Regions from separate parts of the Providencia sp. 6390 genome, predicted to be linked through region 3. Evidence: predicted binding sites of a transcription regulator. Region 3 holds the regulator's gene; each other region holds the start of a gene.
What was found. The regulator ArgR, encoded in region 3, controls arginine synthesis, uptake and breakdown. The targets are predictions, from matches to a motif close to ANTGAATAAAAATACANT.
Positions count from the first base shown of each region.

Region 1: argC (N-acetyl-gamma-glutamyl-phosphate reductase) is a predicted target of ArgR. The motif match lies at 806-823, and genes of this name have one in related genera.
Region 2: argA (amino-acid N-acetyltransferase) is a predicted target of ArgR. The motif match lies at 1,244-1,261, and genes of this name have one in related genera.

Region 1 is NZ_JBYVYL010000008.1:236,812-239,088, forward strand. Features, by position in the region: gene argE (acetylornithine deacetylase) at 1-759, opposite strand, end outside; gene argC (N-acetyl-gamma-glutamyl-phosphate reductase) at 862-1,866, shown strand; gene argB (acetylglutamate kinase) at 1,905-2,277, shown strand, end outside.
Region 2 is NZ_JBYVYL010000007.1:225,430-227,706, forward strand. Features, by position in the region: gene argA (amino-acid N-acetyltransferase) at 1-1,209, opposite strand, end outside; gene amiC (N-acetylmuramoyl-L-alanine amidase AmiC) at 1,455-2,277, shown strand, end outside.
Region 3 is NZ_JBYVYL010000005.1:273,231-275,507, reverse strand. Features, by position in the region: gene mpl (UDP-N-acetylmuramate:L-alanyl-gamma-D-glutamyl-meso-diaminopimelate ligase) at 1-382, shown strand, start outside; gene argR (transcriptional regulator ArgR) at 560-1,030, opposite strand; gene mdh (malate dehydrogenase) at 1,576-2,277, shown strand, end outside.

The DNA.
Region 1 (2,277 bases), on a different contig from region 3:
AATTCTGTTTGCTGCATCACCACCATGAATATGACCAAAATTCATGGTTGGATAGGGGATCACGAATGCAGGATTGTTATAACGCTCTTTTAATGTGTTACGCAGTGTCATCAGATGGCTAATGGACTCGTGCATTAGCTCAATTGCATTAACGCCTCGTGCGGGGTCGCTTGAATGCCCTGATTGACCCGTAATACGAATGGCATTTGAAAGGTGCCCTTTATGTGCTCGTATTGGCTGCAATGAGGTTGGTTCACCAATAATAGCAAAGTCAGGACGCAATTGAGTGCTTGCCGCAAAATAACGAGCTCCTGCCATGGAGGTTTCTTCATCAGCAGTTGCAAGAATATGCAGCGGACGAGTAAATTTACGGGTATCAATATCACGCAGCGCATCAACAATAAAAGCAAAAAAGCCTTTCATGTCGGCAGTACCTAACCCATACAGTTTGCCATCATGTTCAGTTAGCGCAAAAGGATCTTTGCTCCAACGGCCTTCATCGAATGGCACGGTATCCGTGTGACCGCACAGCATGAGGCCACCACTGCCTTCACCAATTGACGCCAGTAGGTTGTATTTATCACGGGTATCCGGTACGGGTTGAATATTCACCGTAAATCCGAGGGTTTCTAGCCAGCCGCCAAGTAACTCAACCAGCGCTTTATTGCTCTGATCGAGTTGCGCATCAGTTGCACTGATGGACGGAGTGGCAATTAATTGACGATAAATCTCAATAAATGCAGGTAATTTAATATTCACTGTTGACAGCCTTTATCCATAATAGTATCAATATTCATGCACTTTATTTGAATAAAAATACACATTAAACTGTTTGGGTCACGAGTACAAGGTAGAAAGTATATGTTGAACACACTCATTATCGGGGCCAGTGGCTATACTGGAGCGGAATTAGCAGCTTATCTGCAACGTCATCCTGAAATAAACCTTCAGGGGTTGATGGTATCAGCGCAAAGTGCTGATGCAGGTAAATGCTTTTCTGATTTACATCCCCAGTATAAAGGTATTATCGATCTTTCAGTGCAACCGTTGACCGATGTTGCAGCAGCAGCACAAGGTATTGACGTAGTCTTTCTTGCAACGGCTCATGAAGTCAGCCATGACATCGCCCCTCAATTTTTGGAAGCTGGTTGTGTCGTGTTTGATCTATCAGGTGCTTATCGTGTTCAAGATGCTGCTTTCTACCCACAATACTATGGTTTTGAACATACAAACAGCAAATGGTTAGATCAAGCAGTTTACGGTCTTGCAGAATGGCAGGCTGATAAAATTCGCCAAGCACAGTTGATTGCTGTGCCGGGGTGCTATCCAACCGTTTCTCAGCTAGCACTTAAACCGTTGATTGAAGCTCAATTACTTGATGAACAAATGTGGCCTGTGATCAACGCAACTAGTGGTGTTTCAGGCGCGGGGCGCAAAGCTTCAATGACTAATAGTTTTTGTGAAGTGAGTTTACAGCCTTATGGCATTTTTACTCATCGTCATCAGCCAGAAATAGCCACTCATTTAGGTCGTGAAGTGATCTTCACTCCACATTTAGGCAATTTTGCACGTGGTATTTTAGCCACCATTACTTGCAAAGTGAAAGCAGGGGTGACTGATGAGCAAATTCGTCAGGTATTCAAAAATGCCTATCAAGGTAAGCCTTTGGTGCGTTTGTATGATAAAGGTGTGCCTGCACTTAAATCGGTGGTTGGTACGCCATTTTGTGACATCGGTTTGGTGTTAAAAGGCGAACATCTGATATTAGTGGGAACAGAAGACAACTTATTAAAAGGTGCAGCTGCACAGGCAGTGCAATGCATGAATATCCGTTTCGGTTTTAATGAAACTCAATCATTACTTTAGTGCCATTACGGTCAATGAACTTATAAAGGATCAACCCCATGCAACCATTAGTGATTAAATTGGGTGGTGTATTACTCGATAGCGAAGAAGCGTTAGAGAGGTTGTTTACGGCATTGCAAACTTATCGCCAGTCTCATCAAAGACCATTAGTCATTGTGCATGGTGGTGGCTGTTTAGTTGATGAATTAATGCAAAAACTGCAATTACCGGTAGTTAAAAAGCAAGGTTTACGCGTCACGCCTGCTGAACAAATTGACATCATTACAGGCGCATTGGCAGGAACTGCGAATAAAACATTATTGGCGTGGGCGACTAAATATCAGCTGCAAGCCGTTGGTTTATCATTAGGTGATGGGCAAAGTGCGGTGGTAACCCAAATTAATGATGAGCTTGGTCATGTTGGTAGCGCAA
Region 2 (2,277 bases), on a different contig from region 3:
GCTACGCGTAGTGAGGACAAACAGTTTATCTAACCCTAATTGTTTAGCTTGTAATGCAACCCGATGTAACAATTCTTCCCCTCGAGAGGAACTGCGGTAATCAGGGTGTACTGCAACACAGGCCATTTCCCCTAATTTTTCATCGGGGTAGGGGTATAGAGCAGCGCAAGCAATTATTAAACTATCACGTTCAATGATGGTAAATTTATCAATTTCCATCTCAAGTTGTTCTCTTGAGCGCCTAACGAGGATCCCTTGTTGTTCAAGAGGGCGAATAAGCTCAAGGATCCCGCCGATATCATTAATATTGGCACGACGGATTTGCTCTGCACTTTCCATAACAATTTGTGTGCCAATACCTTCACGAGAAAACAATTCTTGGATCAATGCGCCATTTTCTTGATAGCTTAACAGGTGGCTTCGGCGTACTCCACGGCGGCAAGCTTTTGCAGCTCCACGCAAGAAACGAACGGTACCTGAATAGTAGTCGCCCTCAGACTCTAGTTCTTGAATGCGAATTTCTGCATCATTTGGGAACAATTCAGATAAAATATTGCCTTCTTTATCCGCCACACCTTGTGAAGAACAAAAGCCAATTAATTTTTCAGCTTTCATTTTGACAGCAAGTTGAGTTGCAACCTCTTCTGAAGTGAGGTTGAAACTTTCACCAGTGACAGAAACAGCAACCGGCCCAATCAGCACGATAGAACCATTGTCGAGCTGCTTATTAATAGCATCTTCATCAATACGGCGAATACGTCCGCTGTGGCAATAATCAACACCGTCATCAATGCCAAGTGGCTGAGCAATGACAAAGTTCCCACTGACCACATTGATGTGAGCACCTTGTAATGGGGTATTGCTTAAGCTCATTGACAAACGTGCGGTAATATCAAGCAATAGAGCCCCTGAAGCTTGTTTAACATATTCAAGTGTATTCGAGTCAGTGACTCGAGTATGTTTATGATAAACGGCTTCATAATTATGTTCAGCTAAAATGCCTTCGATTTGTGGTCGAGCGCCATAAACCACTATAATGCGGATCCCAAGGCTATGTAATAGACCTATATCGTTGACAATACTTGGAAAATTTTCATGCGCAATTGCTTCGCCACCAAGCATAATAATAAATGTTTTGCCGCGGTGGGCATTGATATAAGGAACCGAATGGCGAAACTCATCAACCAATTCGGTGCTGCGCTCTTTCATAACCACCCTCTTAAGTGAATTTTTATTCGCTAATAATGTATTTTTATTCTTTTTGGCGATAAATATCAAGTAAAAGATAAAATAAGGTTTGTAACATTATTATTATTAGCATTTACATATATAGATATTTAAAAGTGTATTCTTAATGACAGTATGCTAATGATTCGTTAGAGTTATCTTTCTGGCCTCTATTTGGCTTTTATTCTAAAATCACCTGATATTATGTTTTAGGTTCGGAATTATTGATGAGTCACCAAGAGCACAGTTCATCTAAGCGTCGCTTTATTAAAGGGGCTGCAGCAGTTATGTTGCTCAGCGTCAGCCCATTCGGTTTTGCTGCGAGTAGTAACGTTATTGCTGTTCGTATTTGGCCCGCATCATCTTATACACGTGTGACGTTAGAATCGAATGTCCCGTTAAAGTATCGCCAGTTGGTATTGCATAACCCCGAGCGCATAGTTATCGACCTCGAAGGGGTGCAGCTGAATAATGTTCTGAAGCAAATGGGAACGCAAATTCAATCTCGAGATCCTCACTTAAAATTAGTCAGGGTCGGGCAGTTTGATCCAAAAACAGTACGTTTAGTTTTCGAAGTTAAAAATAAAGTCAGCCCACAAATTTTTACCATGGGGCCAGTTGCTGAATTTAAAAATCGCTTAGTGATGGACTTTTATCCACAAGGAGTCAATGCAACGGATGATCCATTACTTGCATTACTAGAAGATTACAATAAAGGCGATTTAGAAGAAAAAATGCCTGCTCAAGCCAAAAAACCGGGTAAAGCAGGCAAAGACCGCCCAATTATTATTATGATAGATCCTGGGCATGGTGGTGAAGACCCTGGTGCAATAGGTAAATATAAAACGCGTGAAAAAGATGTGGTGTTGCAAATTGCACGGCGTCTAAAAGCGTTGATTGATAAAGATCCTGAAATGCGTGCTTATATGACGCGTAATGAAGATGTATTTATTCCATTGAAAGTTAGGGTGGCGAAGGCCCGCAAAATGCAAGCAGACTTGTTTGTGTCCATCCATGCTGATGCCTTTACCAATCGTTCTGCAAATGGCT
Region 3 (2,277 bases):
TCCTACGGCGATCTTAGCGACGCTCGAAGCGCTACGCAGTAAGGTTGGTGGCACATCGCGTATTATTGCTGTATTGGAGCCTCGCTCTAACACCATGAAAATGGGGATCAGTAAAAACGATATAGCTCCAGCACTAGGTCGTGCTGATGAAGTGTTTCTTTTCCAACCATCAAACATTCCTTGGATGGTTACTGATATTGCAGAAAATTGTGTCCAACCTGCGCGCTGGAGTTCTGATATTGAAGCACTGACGAATATGGTGATCGAAACTGCACAGCCCGGTGATCATATTTTAGTCATGAGTAATGGTGGCTTTGGTGGGATCCACGGTAAATTGCTGGCAGGGCTAAAAAAGAAAGCAGAATTTGAGCACGAAGAGTAGTATTTTTCAAAAATTTTAACGACTGTCGCCGAACATAATGCGTTTGTCAGCAGTCTGAGGCAGCTGAGGCTGCCTTTTTCATTCATATAGTGAATGAACTGCCTATGAAAGAAAGTTAGACAAAATATTCGGATGAAGAAGGCGGCGAGAAAGCTCCCGCCTGTGATAGAGTTTTGATTAAAGTTCTTGATCAAATAACGTCAGAATGGCTTCATAAAGCTCTTCGGTAGTGAAGTTATTGGCAGGGGTTGAAAAAATGGTGTCATCACCTGCGATACTTCCCAAAATACCTTCTGCTTTGCCCAAAGAATCGAGTAAGCGAGCGATTAGCTGTGCTGCACCTGGGCTAGTTCTAATAACAACCACTGAGTGGTTATAATCGATATCGAGAACAAGGTTTTTTAGCGGACTAGTCGCTGTTGGTACGCCCGGCTCTGCTGGTAAGCAGTAGACCATTTCCATTTTTGCGTTACGTGTTCGTACAGCACCGAACTTTGTTAACATTCTGGAAATTTTGGATTGGTTGATATTTTCAAACCCTTGCTCTTGTAGTGCGATAACTATCTCAGCTTGCGAGCTAAATTTTTCTTCTTTTAGTAGGGCTTTAAAAGCCTTAACCAAGTCTTCTTGTTTAGACGGTGTACGCATAATAAACCCATCCTTTGACTATAAATTGAGTTGCATTATCCGTAAATGTGAATTTTTATGCAACAAAATTGCGTGGTGACGATTTTATAGATAATAGCAACTCATTATCTTCATTAGATTTTGATCAAAGAATCGTTTTGTAATAGTGATCTTGCTATGAATTCAGCAAACAAAATAGTAAGTTATTTTAAACGGTTATCTATTTTTTTTCGGAAAATATGACAAGTCGCATAGAGAGATAATGCAATTTGCCAATAAAAGGTGTAAATTTTTTGTTAATCACTTTGTGAAGTAAATCATGAACGGCAGTAAAAACAGTTTATTATGCAAAAATCAATAGTGATAAAAACTATTTGTTAAAAAAGTGCCCCTTATCTCATTAACAGATAAGGATTTTGTTTAGAATAGTCAAAATCAATGTTGAAAATTATTTGCGTTAATATGTTTCAGTATCTGTTAATGAATTGTTTTTTATCAGTAATGTACTAAATACATAACAAGATGAATTCATATACTTTTTAAAGTACAAATAAAGGAGTTTCAGAATGAAAGTTGCAGTTCTCGGTGCAGCAGGTGGTATCGGTCAGGCTCTGGCCCTTCTTCTTAAAAATCAGCTCCCAGCAGGTTCAGAACTCTCTCTCTACGACATCGCACCAGTAACTCCAGGTGTCGCCGCAGACCTCAGCCACATTCCTACCGACGTTAAAGTTGTTGGTTTTTCAGGTGAAGATGCAACGCCAGCACTGAAAGGTGCCGATGTTGTTCTGATCTCTGCTGGTGTTGCACGTAAACCAGGTATGGATCGTTCAGACCTATTTAATGTTAACGCAGGTATCGTGCGTAATTTGGTTCAGCAAATTGCAACGACTTGCCCGAAAGCATTGATCGGCATTATCACTAACCCAGTTAACACTACGGTTGCTATCGCTGCTGAAGTATTGAAAAAAGCAGGCGTATATGACAAAAACCGCTTATTTGGTGTGACAACACTGGATATTATCCGTTCTAACACTTTCGTTGCTGAACTGAAAGGCAAGAAAACTCACGAAATCGAAGTGCCAGTTATCGGCGGGCACTCAGGTGTGACAATTCTACCTTTATTGTCTCAGATCCCTGGTGTAAGTTTCACTGATGAAGAAGTTGCTGCATTAACTAAGCGTATCCAAAATGCAGGTACTGAGGTTGTTGAAGCTAAAGCAGGTGGCGGGTCAGCAACACTGTCTATGGGCCAAGCAGCTGCACGTCTT